2 regions of the Agromyces larvae genome follow, and region 2 is predicted to be linked to the other one. Evidence: predicted binding sites of a transcription regulator. Region 2 holds the regulator's gene; the other holds the start of a gene.
The links. Region 2 encodes LexA, which represses DNA repair genes until DNA is damaged. Its sites were predicted from a motif close to TCGAACANNTGTTCGA; they were not measured.
Positions count from the first base shown of each region.

Region 1: a site for LexA is predicted at 5,082-5,097, ahead of MTO99_RS12590 (HNH endonuclease signature motif containing protein). Genes of this name have one in related genera too.

Region 1 is NZ_CP094528.1:2,593,105-2,600,906, forward strand. It holds gene MTO99_RS12560 (TetR/AcrR family transcriptional regulator) at 1-315, opposite strand, end outside; gene kynA (tryptophan 2,3-dioxygenase) at 394-1,275, shown strand; gene MTO99_RS12570 (amidohydrolase family protein) at 1,280-2,374, shown strand; gene MTO99_RS12575 (kynureninase) at 2,371-3,630, shown strand; gene MTO99_RS12580 (hypothetical protein) at 3,930-4,412, shown strand; gene MTO99_RS12585 (pyridoxamine 5'-phosphate oxidase family protein) at 4,485-5,000, opposite strand; gene MTO99_RS12590 (HNH endonuclease signature motif containing protein) at 5,117-6,682, shown strand; partial or broken gene purS (phosphoribosylformylglycinamidine synthase subunit PurS) at 6,921-7,154, shown strand; gene purQ (phosphoribosylformylglycinamidine synthase subunit PurQ) at 7,268-7,802, shown strand, end outside.
Region 2 is NZ_CP094528.1:647,079-654,880, reverse strand. It holds gene hisH (imidazole glycerol phosphate synthase subunit HisH) at 1-436, opposite strand, end outside; gene hisB (imidazoleglycerol-phosphate dehydratase HisB) at 433-1,047, opposite strand; gene MTO99_RS02980 (histidinol-phosphate transaminase) at 1,057-2,163, opposite strand; gene MTO99_RS02975 (LysM peptidoglycan-binding domain-containing protein) at 2,229-2,612, opposite strand; gene lexA (transcriptional repressor LexA) at 2,871-3,560, shown strand; gene MTO99_RS02965 (alpha/beta fold hydrolase) at 3,557-4,318, opposite strand; gene metE (5-methyltetrahydropteroyltriglutamate--homocysteine S-methyltransferase) at 4,426-6,747, opposite strand; gene MTO99_RS02955 (methylenetetrahydrofolate reductase) at 6,744-7,718, opposite strand.

The DNA of each region.
Region 1 (7,802 bases), 1.9 Mb from region 2:
CAGGTACGGCGTGTCGGCGACCCAGGCGCCGAGACGCTCGAGGAACAGTTCGATCGCCTCCCAGCCGGTCGGTGCGTCCACGATCTCGGGTCCGAGGTCGTGGAACATCGCGATCGCACTGTCGTAGAGCTCGCGGATGAGCGCATCGCGGTTGGCGAAGTGCCGGTACACGGTGCCGGCGCCGACGCCGGCCCGGGCGGCGAGCTCGTCGAGGGGGGCATCGATACCGCGCTCGGTGAAGAGTCGCTTGGCCTCTTCGATGAGGCGAGCGTGGTTCCGCCGCGCGTCGCGGCGGTTGGATGTTGCTGAGCTCACTCTCCGAGCGTACCGCCTCGGCGACCGTGAAACGGAGGGCCTTAGGTCTCCGTTTCATGCGCCGCGTAGGCTTGCGGTGTGGTCACCGACTCACCAGGCGCCGACGCTCCCGTCGCCGACAACACGCGCCCCATCGAGGCATCCGTCGTCACCGACTTCCGCGACCGCATGAGCTATGGCGGGTACCTCGACCTCGACACGCTGCTGGCCGCGCAGCGGCCGATCTCCGACCCCGAGCACCACGACGAGCTGCTGTTCATCATCCAGCACCAGACCACCGAGCTGTGGCTGAAGCTGCTGCTGCACGAGCTGCGCGCGGCGTGCGACCACCTCGCCGACGATGAGCTCGCGCCCGCGCTGAAATGCCTGGCGCGCGTCAAGCACATCCTGAAGACCCTCACCGAGCAGTGGTCGGTGCTCGCGACGCTGACCCCCGCCGAGTACGCGCAGTTCCGCGGCGTGCTCGGCAACGCGAGCGGGTTCCAGTCGTACCAGTACCGCGCGGTCGAGTTCGTGCTCGGCAACAAGAACGCGAAGATGCTGCAGGTGTTCGACGCCGACCCCGCGGCGCAGGCGATCGTGCGCGAGGCGCTCGAACGGCCGAGCCTGTACGACGAGTTCCTGCGGCTGCTGGCGCGCGCCGGGTACCCGATCCCGGCCGACATCCTCGACCGCGACGTGACGACGGCGTGGACCTTCCGCGCCGATCTGGTGCCCGTCTTCGCCGAGATCTACGCGCACACCGACGAGCACTGGGCCGCGTACGAGACCTGCGAAGAGCTCGTCGACCTCGAGGACGACGTGCAGCTCTGGCGGTTCCGGCACCTGAAGACGGTCGAGCGCATCATCGGCTCCAAGCGCGGCACCGGCGGGTCGAGCGGGTCGCCGTTCCTGAAGCGCGCGCTCGAGCTCACCTTCTTCCCCGAACTGTTCGCCGTCCGCACCGAGCTTCCGGAGTGATCGGATGCCACGTCCCGCCCCGATCGCACTCGGCCCGTTCGCCCGCCCCGCGCGGCGCTCGCTGAACGGCGACCACCCGGGCGAGGTCGGCACGGCGCTGCCGCCGCTCGTCGACCACCACGTGCACCTCATGCTGGCCGGCTCGAGTCCCGCCGACGGCTTGGCGCGACTCGTCGAAGGGGGCGTCTCGGCCGTGGTCGACCTCGGCGCGCCGCTCGCGCTGGTCGATCCGCTGCGCGACCGCGGGATGCCCCGGGTCGACTTCGCCGGACCGTTCCTCACGGCCCGCGGCGGGTACCCGCTCGACCGGCCGTGGGCCGCCGCCGGGTCGGTGCGCGAGATCGAACCCGTCGACGGGTCGCGCTCGGCGCTGCCCTCGCCCGCCGAGACGGCGATCTCGGAACTGCATTCGTTCGGGGCATCCGTGGTGAAGGTCGTGCTGAACGCGGACGCCGGGCCCGTGCTCGACCCGGCGACGCTCGCGGCGATCGTGCGCGCGGCGCGCGCGCACGGCATGCCGGTCGTCGCGCACGTCGAAGGCGCCGGGATGTCGCGGCTCGCGATCGAGGCCGGAGCCGATGCGATGGCGCACACCCCGTTCACCGAGCACGTCGACGACGAGCTCATCGCCCGGGCCGTCGCGCAGGGCCAACGCTGGATCTCGACGCTGTTCGTGCAGGGGTACGGCGAGACGACGCCCGACTTCACGCGAGCCGTCGACAACCTCGCGCGGTTCCGCGCCGCCGGCGGCGACGTGCTCTACGGCACCGATCTCGGCAACGGCGAACAGCCCATCGGCGTGAACCCCGACGAGCTCGCCGCGCTCGTGCGGGCCGGCCTCGAGGCATCCGATCTGATCGCCGCCCTCATCGACCCGTGGCCGCGCGTCGGCGCCGTCGAGGGCGTGGCGACCTTCGTACCCGGGCCGCCGCCCGCCTCGCTCGACGAGGTGCCGGCGTGGCTGGCGACGGCGCGGGTGGTGCCCGCCGAAGAGCTCGACGCCTCCGCCATCGCCGTCGGCGTCGCCATCGCCGTCGGCGGAGCATCCGACCCCATCTCCGCCTCCTCTGCTCCCCTCGACCGAGACGTGACCGCATGACCCTCGATCCGCACCTGGCCTACGCCCGTCGCATGGACCGCGCCGACGGGCTCGCGCACTATCGCAAGCGGTTCCACGGCACCGACAGCCCGCTCGTCTACTTCGACGGCAACTCGCTCGGGCGGCCGCCGATCGCCGCGATCGAGCGGATGCAACGGTTCATGGAGCACGACTGGGGCGGCCGGCTCATCCGCGGCTGGGACGAGTCGTGGCTGCAGCTGCCGCTCGAGATCGGCGACCGCATCGGCCGCGCCGTGATCGAGGCGAAGGCCGGGCAGACCGTGATCGGCGACTCCACCACGGTGCTGCTGTACAAGCTCGCACGAGCGGCCGTCGACGCACAGGTGGCGCGGCATCCCGAACGTCGCGAGATCGTGATCGACACCGACAACTTCCCGACCGACCGATACGTGCTCGAGGGCATCGCGCGCGAGCGCGGCCTCACGGTGCGGTGGATCGACGTCGACACCGCACGCGGGGTCACCCCCGCCCAGTTGCGCGCCGCGGTGGGCCGACAGACCGCGCTCGTCGTCGTCTCGCACGTCGCCTACCGTTCGGCGTACCTGGCGGATGCCGCCGAGCTGACCCGCATCGCCCACGAAGCGGGTGCGCTCATCCTGTGGGATCTCTGCCACTCAGCCGGATCGGTGCCCGTGCGTGCCGACGCCTGGGAGTTCGACCTCGCGGTCGGCTGCACCTACAAGTACCTGAACGGCGGACCCGGGTCGCCCGCATTCGCCTACGTGCGCGACGACCTGCAGCGTGCGCTCGCGCAGCCGATCCAGGGCTGGTTCGGGGCGGCCGACCAGTTCGCGATGGGGCCGCGGTACGAGCCGGTGCCCGGCATCCGCCGGTTCCTGTCGGGCACGTCGCCGATCCTCGCGATGCTGCCGATGGACGAGACGCTCGCGATGATCGAGGAAGCCGGCATCACCGCGGTGCGCGCGAAGTCGGTCGCGCTCACGACGTTCGCGATCGAACTGGCCGACGCCTGGCTCGCGCCGCTCGGAGTGACGCTCGCCTCGCCGATCGACCCCGCCGAGCGCGGTGGGCACGTGACGCTCCACCACGACGCGATGCGCGAGGTGACCGCCCGACTCTGGCAGCGCGACGTGATCCCCGACTATCGCGACCCCGGCGGGCTGCGCATCGGCCTGGCGCCCCTCTCGACGAGCTTCGAGGAGGTGCACCGCGGCCTGGATGCCACGCGCGAATGCCTGCGCGAGGTGATCGCCGAGCGGGCGGGCCTGGGGTAGGACGGCGGCTGGTTCCGCTGGCCGCTGGTGCCCGGTGGCGCGCGCTGGCCGCCGCCGAGGCCCGCTGGCCGCCGCTGGCCGCCGCTGGCCGCCGCTGGTCCCGCTGGTCGCGCTGGTCGAGTGGCGAGCGCAGCGACCGTATCGAGACCCTCCGCTGCCCGCCCGCGATACCCGGCCCCCGCCACCTCCACCCCACCCCGCTAGCACCCCCGTCCACGGCGATCAACCCCGCGCCGCTTCCGGGCGGCCCGGCTGGATGCGTGCCTACGATGGCCTCCACTCAGCCGACAGGAGGCACCATGACGGATGCAGCGAAGCGAGGCGACGACGCGGTGGCCGGCGTGGCGGGCGCCGCGAAGGACGCCGCCGAAGCCGCGGCAGGGCAGGTCGCGGACGCCGCGAGCGCCGCGAGCGGCGCGGTGGCGCACGCCGCCGACACGACCGCGGATGCCGCGAAGCATGTCGCCGACCAGGCCGCGGATGCTGCCGGAGGCGCACGCGAAACCGTCGAGGGGACGATCGACGCGGCCAGGGATGCGGCCTCGGATGCCTCGGACAACCTGAAGTCGGCGGCCTCGCAGGCGCGCGACGCCGGCGCCGACCTCCTCGAGTCCGTGCAGGAGCAGGCCGAGACGCTCACCGAGCGCGGGCGCGAACTCGCCGAGGACGGCGTGGGCTACGTCAAGGCGAAGTATCGCGAGAACCCGGCGCTCGTCATCGCGGTCGGCGCCGCGGCGCTCGCGGGCGTCGTGCTCATCATCCGGGGGATCTCGCGCCGCTGAGGCAGGCGCACGTTCGCGTCCTCGCGTGTCGGTGCCTCGCACGCTGCGCAGCGCGGCCCGCTCAGCGCGTATCTACTCCGCGCGCCAGATCTGCCTGGGGCGGTATCCGTGCTTGCGCAACCAGTGCTCGGTGTAGACGATGCGCTGCGGGGTGATGATCGTGAGCGGGTCGGTCGGGGGTTGGTCGAGTCGCCGACCTCGTTCGACGTGATCGGACTGCCAGCGGAACGCCTCCCAGTACGGCCGCGCGTCGGGATCGTCGTGCTCGAGCGTGCGTGCGGTGCCGAAGAGCTGGGCGCCGCGGCTGCTCGCCTGTCCGACGAGCGGCGCGAAGATGCCCGCCGACACTCGCGGATCCCGGCGCAGGTTGCGCGACTTCGGCGACGCGTTCCAGCTCGAGTACATGATCTCGAATCCGAGGCTCGAGAACCGCACCGGTGTCGCCGCCGGAGATCCATCGCGCGCGACCGTTGCGACGACGGCCATGTTCTGCGTCGAGAGCAGGTTCAAGATGCGGTCCTCGAGCAGGTCGCGCGGCGCGACCCCGTCGGGTGACGGTCCGTTCAGCCATGGGTTCGTAGTGGGCATCGCTCGTCGTTCCTCTCGCGCGGTCGGATCACGCCACCCTGCCGGATCCAGCCGGGCGCTCCAACACCCTGTGGAGAAGTCTCGAACATATCTTCGAATCTCGGTAGGCTGAGGGCATGTCGACGGCAGCGCTCCTCACCAGGCCCGACAGCGCTGTGCCGGCAACGCCAGACGAGCGATCGCCGTACGCGATCGCGCAAGACTCGCTCGGCGCGCTCGTCGACACCGTGGTGCATGCGGCGCGCGTCGAGGCGATGCATCAGGCGATGCAGCTCGACCTGATCCGGCTGGCGATCGAGGTCGCCGCGCGAGCCGAGGTCGCGTTCACGTCTCCGCGCCTGTCGTCGACCCGACGGCGCGAGATCGCCCGCCGCTCGATCATCGCCGAGCTCGCCACGGCGATGCATCTGCCCGAGCAGACCGTCGCCCGGCTCGCCGACGAGGGCTGGGCGCTGGCCGAGCGACTGCCCGAGACCTTCGAGGGCATGCGCCGCGGCGAGTTCAGCCTCGCTCACGCGCGAGTCGCGATCGATCAGAGCGACGGCCTCGCCCCCGAGGCGCTCGCACGGTTCGACCACGAGATCTCGGCGCTGGCCGGCACCATGACGGCGGCGACGCTGCGACGACGGGCCCGGCGCCTGCGCGAACAACTCACGGCCGAGACGCTGCACGATCGGCATCGGGCGGCGCTCGCCGAGCGGCGCATCGAACTCGAGCCCGCGCGCGACGGCATGGCGTGGTTGCACGCGTTCCTGCCTGCCACCGAGGCGCTGCTCATCCACGACCGACTCACCCGGTTCGCGGCGGCATGCGACCCGAGCCGGGTCGCCTCAGTCGAGGCCGGCAGCGGCTCGCCCGAGCGCAGCTCGTCGGTCGATGCGGTCGCCTCGGGTACCCGGAGCGCCGGTGCCACCGCGCCTTCGATCGTCGCCGGTCCACGAGGTTCCGACACCTCTCGCACACTCGACCAGCGGCGTGCCGACGCGTTCCGCGACCTGTTGATCGATGGCCGCACCGACGGTGGCGTCACGGGCCGGTCGATCGCGCCGACGGTCGCCGTGACGGTGCCCGTGCTCACACTGCTCGGCGCGCGCGACGAACCGGCGACGCTCGACGGGTACGGGCCGATCGACGCCGACACCGCCCGTCGGCTCGCGACGCACGCCCCGTCGTTCACGCGCATCCTGACCCACCCGGTCACCGGCGCGGTGCTCGACGTCGATCGGCGGTCGTATCGTCCACCGGCAGAGCTCGCCACCTGGGTGCGGTTGCGCGATGAGACCTGCCGATTCCCCGGCTGCAACCGGTCGGCGCGCGGCTGCGATCTCGATCACACCGTTGCCTGGGTCGACGGCGGCCGCACCGCGCACGACAACCTCGCCCACCTCTGCTCGGCGCATCACCATCTCAAGCACGAGTCGTCGTGGTCGGTGCGGGCGATCGGCGACGGCGCACTCGAGTGGCGATCCCCGTCGGGCCGCCGACACACCACCGTGCCCGCCGTCAGCATCGAGCGAGGGTCGAGCGGTCGTCCGCACAGTGTTCCGCACGGTGTTCCGCCCAGTGGGCCTGACGACGGGCCGCACGGCGCGGCCCAGCCGCGGTTGCATCCCGGCTCCCCGCCCGGTGGGCCCCCGGCGCGCGCCGGCTCACCGGACCAGTCCGATCCGCCGCCGTTCTGAGCGCAGCCGACATCTCGACCCGCGCGACCGCAGCGGCGGCGCGACCGCGCGCGCGAGCACGCACCTTGCCGACCACGCTTCCGGCTGACGTGCACGCCACGCGCACGCCACGCGCACGCCACGCGCACGCCCCCTTCCGGCCCACGCCCACGCCCACGGCACCGCCCCGGAGTCTCCGATGTGCGCCCGCTACAATCGAGGCATCCCCACACTCCCGACACCGGACGGAGATCTCCAGGTGCCCACCATCGTCGTCGACGTGATGCCCAAGGCCGAACTGCTGGACCCCCAGGGGAAGGCCGTCGCCGGCGCCCTGAGCCGCACCGGCCACACCGCGTTCTCGGGGGTGCGCATCGGCAAGCGGTTCGAGCTGACCGTCGACGGCCCGGTCGACGACGCGCTCAAGGCCGAGGTGCAGCAGCTCGCCGAGCAGGTGCTGTCCAACTCGGTGATCGAAGACGTGGTGGCGATCCACTACGAGCAGTCGAACGCCGAGCTCGCCGAGCAGGCGATCGACGCATCGGCCTCCGACCGCGACGGCGCACTGTCCGAGGGCTTCGGCGCCCCTGCCGGAGAGACCCACTGATGCGCGTCGGCGTCGTCACCTTCCCGGGTTCCCTCGACGACCGCGACGCGCAGCGCGCGGTGCGCCTCGCCGGCGCCGAGCCCGTCGCGCTGTGGCACGGTTCGCACGACCTCGAGGGCGTCGATGCACTGATCCTGCCCGGCGGGTTCAGCTACGGCGACTACCTCCGCTGCGGTGCCATCGCCTCGCTCAGCCCGATCATGACCGAAGTCGTCGACGCTGCGAACGCCGGCATGCCGGTGCTCGGCATCTGCAACGGCTTCCAGATGCTCGTCGAGGCGCACCTGCTCGAGGGCGGGCTGATCCGCAACGACCACGGCTCGTTCGTCTGCCGCGACCAGGTGCTGCGCGTCGAGAACGCCGACACCGCATGGACGAGCGGGTTCGAAACCGACCAGCAGATCACCATCCCGCTGAAGAACGGCGAGGGCGGGTTCATCGCCTCGGAGGACACGCTCGACCGGCTCGAGGGCGAAGGCCGAGTGGTGTTCCGCTACGTCGATGTGAACCCGAACGGGTCGCTGCGCGACATCG
Region 2 (7,802 bases):
AGTAGAAGCGCTCGTCTTCGATGCCGTCGAACAGCACGCTGCCCGCACCGGCCTCGACCGTGTTCCACCCCATGTGCGGCAGCACCTCGGCGGGCAGCTCGGTGACCGCACCCGGCCACTCGCCGAGCCCCTCGGTGTCGACGCCGCGCTCGACCCCGTGCTCGAACATCACCTGCATGCCCACGCAGATGCCGAGCACCGGCCGGCCGCCGGCGAGCCGCCGGTCGATCACCTCGTCGCCGCGCACGGCGCGGAGTTGCTGCATGACCGCGGCGAAAGCGCCGACACCCGGCACCACGAGCCCGTCGGCCTCGAGCGCCGCGGTGCGGTCGGCGGTGAGCTCGACCTCGGCGCCGGCGCGCTCGAGGGCCTTGGCCGCCGAGTGCACGTTGCCCGACCCGTAGTCGAGCAGCACGACGCGCTTCGTCGCGGTCACAGCGCGCCCTTCGTCGACGGGATGCCGGTGACCTGCGGGTCGAACGCCTTCGCCTGCCGGAACGCGCGCGCGAAGGCCTTGAATTCGCTCTCGGCGATGTGGTGCGGGTCGCGGCCGGCGAGCACGTTCACGTGCACCGTCAGCGCCGCGTTGTACGCGATCGCCTCGAACACGTGCCGCACCATCGACCCCGTGAAGTGGCCGCCGATCAAGTGGAACTCGAAGCCCTCGGGCTCGCCCGTGTGCACGAGGAACGGCCGGCCGGAGATGTCGACCACGGCCTGCGTGAGCGCCTCGTCGAGCGGCACCACGGCGTCGCCGTACCTCGAGATGCCGCGCTTGTCGCCGAGCGCCTCGCGGATCGCCTGACCCAGCACGATGCCCACATCTTCGACGGTGTGGTGGACGTCGATGTGCACATCGCCCTTCGCCCGCACGGTGAGGTCGGTGAGCGAGTGCTTCGCGAACGCGGTGAGCAGGTGGTCGTAGAACGGCACCCCCGTCTCGATGTCGCTGGTGCCGGCGCCGTCGAGGTCGACCGACAGATCGATGCTGGACTCGCTCGTCTCGCGCTGCACGCGGGCGACCCGTCGTGCGGTCGGGGTGGTCATGCATCCATCCTATTCGGAGCGGTTCGGGCCGTCTGAGCGGTTCGGCGCGAAGCCGGCGATCGCCTCGAGGAACGCGGTCGTCTCGGTCTCGGTGCCGGCGGTGACGCGCAGGCTGTTCGGCAGGCCGATCTCGCGGATCAGGACGCCACGGGCCAGCAGCGCCTCGAACACGGCGCGAGGGTCGTCGACGCCGCCGAAGAGCACGAAATTCGAGCCGCTGCGGTACGGGCGGAAGCCGAGCCGACCGAGCTCGGCCGAGATGCGCTCGCGCTGCCCGCGGATCTCGTCGACCATCGCGAGCATGAGGTCGCTGTGCGCGAGTGCGCCGAGGGCGGCCGCCTGCGTGAGCGCCGACAGGTGGTACGGCAGCCGGACGAGCCGCAGCGCGTCGACGACGGCCGGATCGGCGGCGAGGTAGCCGACGCGAGCGCCCGCGAACGCGAACGCCTTGCTCATGGTGCGCGACACCACGAGCCGAGGGCGGCCGGGCAGCAGCTCGAGCGCGCTCGGCGTGCCCGGGTCGGCGAACTCGTGATACGCCTCGTCGACGACCACGACTCCGCGCGCGGCGTCGGCCACCGCGCGGATGGTCTCGATCGAGAGCGGGGTGCCGGTGGGGTTGTTCGGCGCGCACAGGAGCACCAGGTCGGGGTCGTGCTCGCGGATGGCGCGCACCGCCGTGTCGGGCGAGAGCTCGTACTCGTCGTCGCGGGGGGCCGCGATCCATCGCGTGCCGGTGCCCAAGGCGAGCAGCGAGTACATCGAGTACGTCGGCGCGAAGCCGAGCACGCTGCGGCCCGGACCCCCGAACGCCTGCAGCAGGTGCTGCAGCACCTCGTTCGAGCCGTTCGCGGCCCAGATCTGATCGCGGGCGAGCCCGTGGCCGAGGTAGCCGGCGAGCGCATCGCGCAGCTCGGTGAACTCGCGATCGGGGTAGCGGTTGAGACCGATCACGGCGGCCGCGATACGCGCGACGATGTCGTGCGCGACCGCCTCGGGGATCGGATGCGTGTTCTCGTTGACGTTCAGCGCCACGGGGACGACCTTCTGCGGGGCCCCGTAGGGCGACTTGCCGCGGAGGTCGTCTCGGATGGGGAGGTCGTCGAGGCTCGTCACCCGAACATGCTAATCGGGGCGCCCGGATGCGCGCGCCGCGCCCGTCGCCCCGGCGACGCGCCGCGTCACTCGACGACGGGCAGCGCGAGCTGCTGACCCGGCTGGATGGCCCCGTCGCGCAGGCCGTTGATGCGGAGGATCTCGCCGATGACGTCGCGGGGATCTTCGCCGGGGGCGATCGACTCGGCCAGCTCCCACAGGGTGTCGCCGGCGGCGACCGTGACGGTGCGGAACGACGTCGCACCGCCGCCGAGGTCGGACTCGGCTGCGGCCGCACCGGCGCCGAGCACCATCACCGCCGCCAGCAGGGCGACGGGGACGCCCGCGAGCGCGGTGAGGACGACGCGGCCCCGCCGAGTGAGGCGGAGGCGCGTGCGCGGGGCGGACGAGGACCGGGGCGCCGACGGCGAGAAGCCACCGACGGAACCGATTGCGGCGAACGAGCTCATGACCCCTCCGATTGCGTTGCGAGCCGTGTCGGGCGCTCGGCCGGGAGCGCCCGACACGAAACTCTGTTCCGAATATATCTTCGACTGAATCGGCCCGCAAGCATCGATCACCCGCGATTCGTCGCGCGCGCGTTCGCGACACGCTCGAACAGATGTTTGTCGCATGCCCACCGCCCGGATACAGTTTCGAATGTCGACACGAGTCGATCACCTACCACCGACATCGGCCCGGTGCGGCCGCAACGAGGGGCGGATCACGTGACCAACCAGACCGAGGGCCAGCGCGAGACGGGGCGGGCGCGCCGCAGGCGCAACCTCAGCCCCAAGCAGGTCTCGATCCTCGAGGTGATCCAGTCGTCGGTCGCATCGCGCGGGTACCCGCCGAGCATGCGCGAGATCGGCGACGCCGTGGGCCTCTCCTCGCTGTCGAGCGTGACCCACCAGCTCAACCAGCTCGAACTGGCGGGCTACCTCCGCCGCGACCCCAATCGCCCCCGCGCGCTCGAAGTGCTCATCGAGCTGCCCGGCTCGGAGGACCGCCCCGCCGACTCGGGTACGGCCGCCCCGGTCGGCGACGCCGCCATGGTGCCGCTCGTCGGTCGCATCGCCGCCGGAGTCCCGATCACGGCCGAGCAGCAGATCGAAGAGGTCTTCCCGCTCCCCCGCCAGCTCGTCGGCAAGGGCGAGCTGTTCATCCTGAAAGTCGTCGGCGACTCGATGATCGATGCGGCGATCTGCGACGGCGACTGGGTCGTCGTGCGTTCGCAGCCCACCGCCGAGAACGGCGAGATCGTCGCGGCGATGCTCGACGGCGAAGCGACCGTCAAGGTGCTGCGCCAGCGCGACGGCCACACCTGGCTGCTGCCGCGCAACACGGCGTTCGAACCCATCCTGGGCGACCATGCCGAGGTGCTCGGCAAGGTCGTCGCGGTGATGCGCGCCGTCTAGCGGATCCGCGCCGGTTCGGCGGCCGGCTCGACCGTCGGGGCGAGCGAGCCCAGCCACTCGGTGACGGTGCGCATGAACCCGGGGTGGTCGTCGCGGAACACCGTGTGCCCGGTGCCCGGCAGCGTCCGCACCGTCATGCCCAGCATGCGCAGCGACGCGGCCACCGCGTCCGTGACCAGCAGGCTCTTCTCGGCGAGCACCACGAGGCTCGGCGCGACGAGTCGCGCCGGCGGCATCAGCGGTCGGGTGTCGGCGAAGCCGAGGATCGTGCGCTTGTCCCAGTCGCGCAGCGTCGCGAGCTCGATCTCGACGTCCGCGGCATCCCATCGCGGGTTCATCTTCACGAGCGCCGACCGGCGCGGGCGCGGCGCCACGGCGAAGAAGGCCTTGAAGAGCACGCCCCGGATGCCGCGGGGGAACGCGAACGCCGGATCGATGTAGATCGCGGCGCGAGGAGCCAGCCGATCGGCGACGAGGCTCGCGACGAGCGCGCCGAGCGAATGCCCCATGACGACGTCGGGCGCGCCGGCGAGCATCGGCTCGAGGGTCTCGATGACGTCATCGGCCCACGACGACGGCGAGTAGCGGTGCGACCGCGGACTGCGCCCGTGCCCGGCCAGGTCGACGGCGAGCACGCGGAAGCCGTGCTGCTCGAGTTCGGCGGTCACCCGGTGCCAGGCGCGCGAATCCGACATGATGCCGTGGACGAGGACCGCGGTTCGGGGACCGGCCCCCGACTCCTGTACTGCGAGCTGCATGGCGAGAGCGTACGCCCGACTGCTGTGCGTCGGCCCGGTCGCGGCTGAGCGGATGCTTCGAGGCATCCGGGCGAAGCATCCGCCCAGCCGCGCAGCGCGACCCCCGGTCAGAGCGCTGCGCGCACCTCGCGCGCGGCCCGGACCACGTGCTGCAACGACGCGACCGTCTCGTCGTACCCGCGCGTCTTCAGCCCGCAATCGGGGTTGACCCAGAGCCGGGTCGCCGGGATCTCGGCGACGGCACGCTCGAGCAGCGACCGCACCTCGTCCGTGCTCGGCACACGCGGCGAGTGGATGTCGTAGACCCCGGGGCCGATGCCGTGGTCGAACCCGCTCGACGCGAGATCGTCCACGACCTCCATCCGGCTGCGGGCGGCTTCGATACTCGTGACATCCGCGTCCAGCCCGCGGATCGCATCGATGATCGCGCCGAACTCCGAGTAGCAGAGATGGGTGTGCACCTGCGTGGCCGGCGCCGCCCCGCCGGTGGCGAGCCGGAACGCGCGCACCGACCAGTCGAGGTAGGCGGGCTGGTCCGCCCGGCGCAGCGGCAGCAGCTCGCGCAGCGCCGGTTCGTCGACCTGGATGACCCGGATGCCCGCCTGTTCGAGATCGGCGACCTCGTCGCGCAGAGCGAGCGCGACCTGGGCCGCGGTCTCGCCGAGCGGCTGGTCGTCGCGGACGAACGACCACGCCAGGATCGTCACCGGGCCGGTGAGCATGCCCTTGACCGGCTTGTCGGTGAGCGACTGCGCGAACGACGACCACTCCACCGTCATCGGCTCGGGCCGCCGCACATCGCCCCACAGGATCGACGGGCGCGTGCACCGCGACCCGTACGACTGCACCCAGCCGTGCTCGGTGACCGCGAACCCGTCGAGCAGTTCGGCGAAGTACTGCACCATGTCGTTGCGCTCGGGCTCGCCGTGCACGAGGACGTCGAGGCCGAGCTCCTCCTGCAGCCGGATGACCCGCTCGATCTCGGCCCGCATCGCGGCACGGTAGGCGTCGTCGTCGAGCCCGCCCGACGTCAGCAGCGCGCGGGCGCGACGGATCTCCGCGGTCTGCGGGAAGGACCCGATCGTCGTGGTCGGCAGGTCGGGCAGCGCGAGCGACGCCTGGGCGGCCACGCGCGCGTCGTACCCGGTGCGCGCGAAATCCGCGTCCGACAGCGCCGACACGCGTGCCCGCACGGCCGGGACCCGAACCCCCGGCGCGGCGGCCCGATCGGCCAGGGCGCTCGTCGCGGCATCCAGTTCGTCGACGATCGCCTCGCGCCCCTCGGCCAGACCGCGCGCGAGCACGGCCACCTGCCCGACCTTCTGGTCGGCGAAGGCGAGCCAGCTCCGCAGCCGCGCATCGAGCGCCGGCTCGTCGTCGACGTCGTGCGGCACGTGCTGCAGCGACGTCGAGGTCGACACCGCGACGCTGCCGGACCAGGATCGCAGCGCCTCGGCGCGATCGAACGCGGCGGCGAGATCGCCGCGCCAGATGTTGCGGCCGTCCACGACGCCCGCCACCAGCGTCTTGGCGGCGAGCGCCTCCTCGGTCGCCGGATCGAGCACACCGGGCGCCGCGCCGCGCACCAGGTCGAGTCCGATCGCCTCGACCGGGGTCGCGGCGAGCACCGCGAGCGCGTCGCCGAGGTCGCCGTACGGTGCCGCGACGAAGATCGCCGGACGGTCCTCGGCAGCGCCCAGCGCGTCGTACGCCTCTGCGGCCGCGACCAGCGCCCGCTCGCGCGGATCGCCGAGCGACTCGCTCACCAGCGCCGGCTCGTCGAGCTGCACCCACTCGGCGCCCGCTGCGCGCAGGTCGGCGAGCAGCGTCGCGTACACGGGCAGCAGGTCGCCCAGGCGGTCGATCGGGCGGAACCCGTCGGGAGCGCCGTCGGCGGGCTTGGCGAGCAGCAGCAACGTCACCGGACCGACGAGCACCGGGCGCGTCGTGAACCCGGCGTCGCGCGCCTCGGCGACCCGGGCGACGAGTTCGTCGCTGCGCGCGGCGAACGGCGTCCCGGGTGCGATCTCGGGCACGAGGTAGTGGTAGTTCGTGTCGAACCACTTCGTCATCTCGAGCGGAGCATCCGCGCCGTCGCCCCGCGCGAGGGTGAACGCGGCGTCGAGGTCGAGGCCTCCGGCACCTCGCAGGCGTGCGAACCGGGGCGGCACCGCACCCGTCGCCACGACGGCGTCGAGCACCTGGTCGTAGAACGAGAACGTCTCGGGAATCGACGAGTCGGTGCGGCCCAGGCCCAGCTCGGCGAGGCGCTCACGCGTCGCCGCTCGCAGCTCGGCGGCCCTCGACTCGAGCTCGGCCGCGTCGATCGCGCCCGACCAGTACGCCTCGACGGCGCGCTTCAGTTCTCGGCGGCGGCCGATGCGCGGGTACCCGAGCACGGTGCCGTGGGGGAAGGTGGCGTCGGTCATCGTTCTGAAGCGGTCCTCTCATCGGTGGCGCCGACCCGCTCGAGCACCTCGAGCACGGCCTCATGGCGGTTGAACGTGTACAGGTGCACACCCGGCGCCCCGCCCGCGAGCACGTCGCCCACGAGCCGGGCGGCATAGGCGATGCCGAGTTCGGTCTGCGCGTCGGGATCGGGTTCGACCTCGAGCCCGATCTCGAGCTCGGCGGGCGGAATCACCCCGGTGAGCTCGGTCAACCGGGCGAGCCGGGCCGGTGTGGTGACCGGCATGATGCCCGGCAGGATCGGGATCGTCACCCCGGCGGCCCGCGCCCGCTCGACGAAGTCGAGGTAGTGGTCGGCGTGCCAGAAGAGCTGGGTGATCGCCAGGTTCGCCCCGGCGATCTCCTTCGCGAGCAGGGCGTCGATGTCCTGGCCGAGGTTGCGCGACCGGGGATGCCCCGTCGGGAACGCCGCGACGGCCACGCGTTCGGGCCGCGGCCGAGCGCCGATGCGGGCCGCACCCGGCACGCCCGAGACCGTGGTGGTGCCGAACGGCTCACGCTCCTCCTGGACCCGGTGGATGAGCTGCACGAGCTCGGCTGCGCTTCGCAGCTCGCCGAGACCGGCGTCGGGGTCGGCCGGGTCGACGTCGGCGGGCGGATCGCCGCGCAGCGCGAGGAAGCTCGTGATCCCGGCGTCGAGGAACTCGCGGACGAGCCGGTTGGCCTCGGCATGCGTCGAGCCGACGCAGGTGAGGTGCGCCATCGGCTCGACCTCGGTGTGCTCGAGCAGGTACCGCAGCACCGTCAGCGAACGGTCGCGGGTGGAGCCGCCGGCGCCGAACGTCACCGAGATGAACGCCGGCCGCACCTCGGCGAGCCGGTCGATCGTGCGCCCCAGCGCCAGCGCCGCCGAGTCGGTGCGTGGCGGGAAGAGCTCGAAGGACACCGGCGGTCGGCTGGCGGTCGGCGAATCGGGTCCCTGCTCGGTCATCTGCATCCTCGAGAGATGCCGTCGGGCGGGATGCGGCACGCCGCGCTCCCCGCATGACGGCGGGTCTGCTCGCGGGCGGGTGCC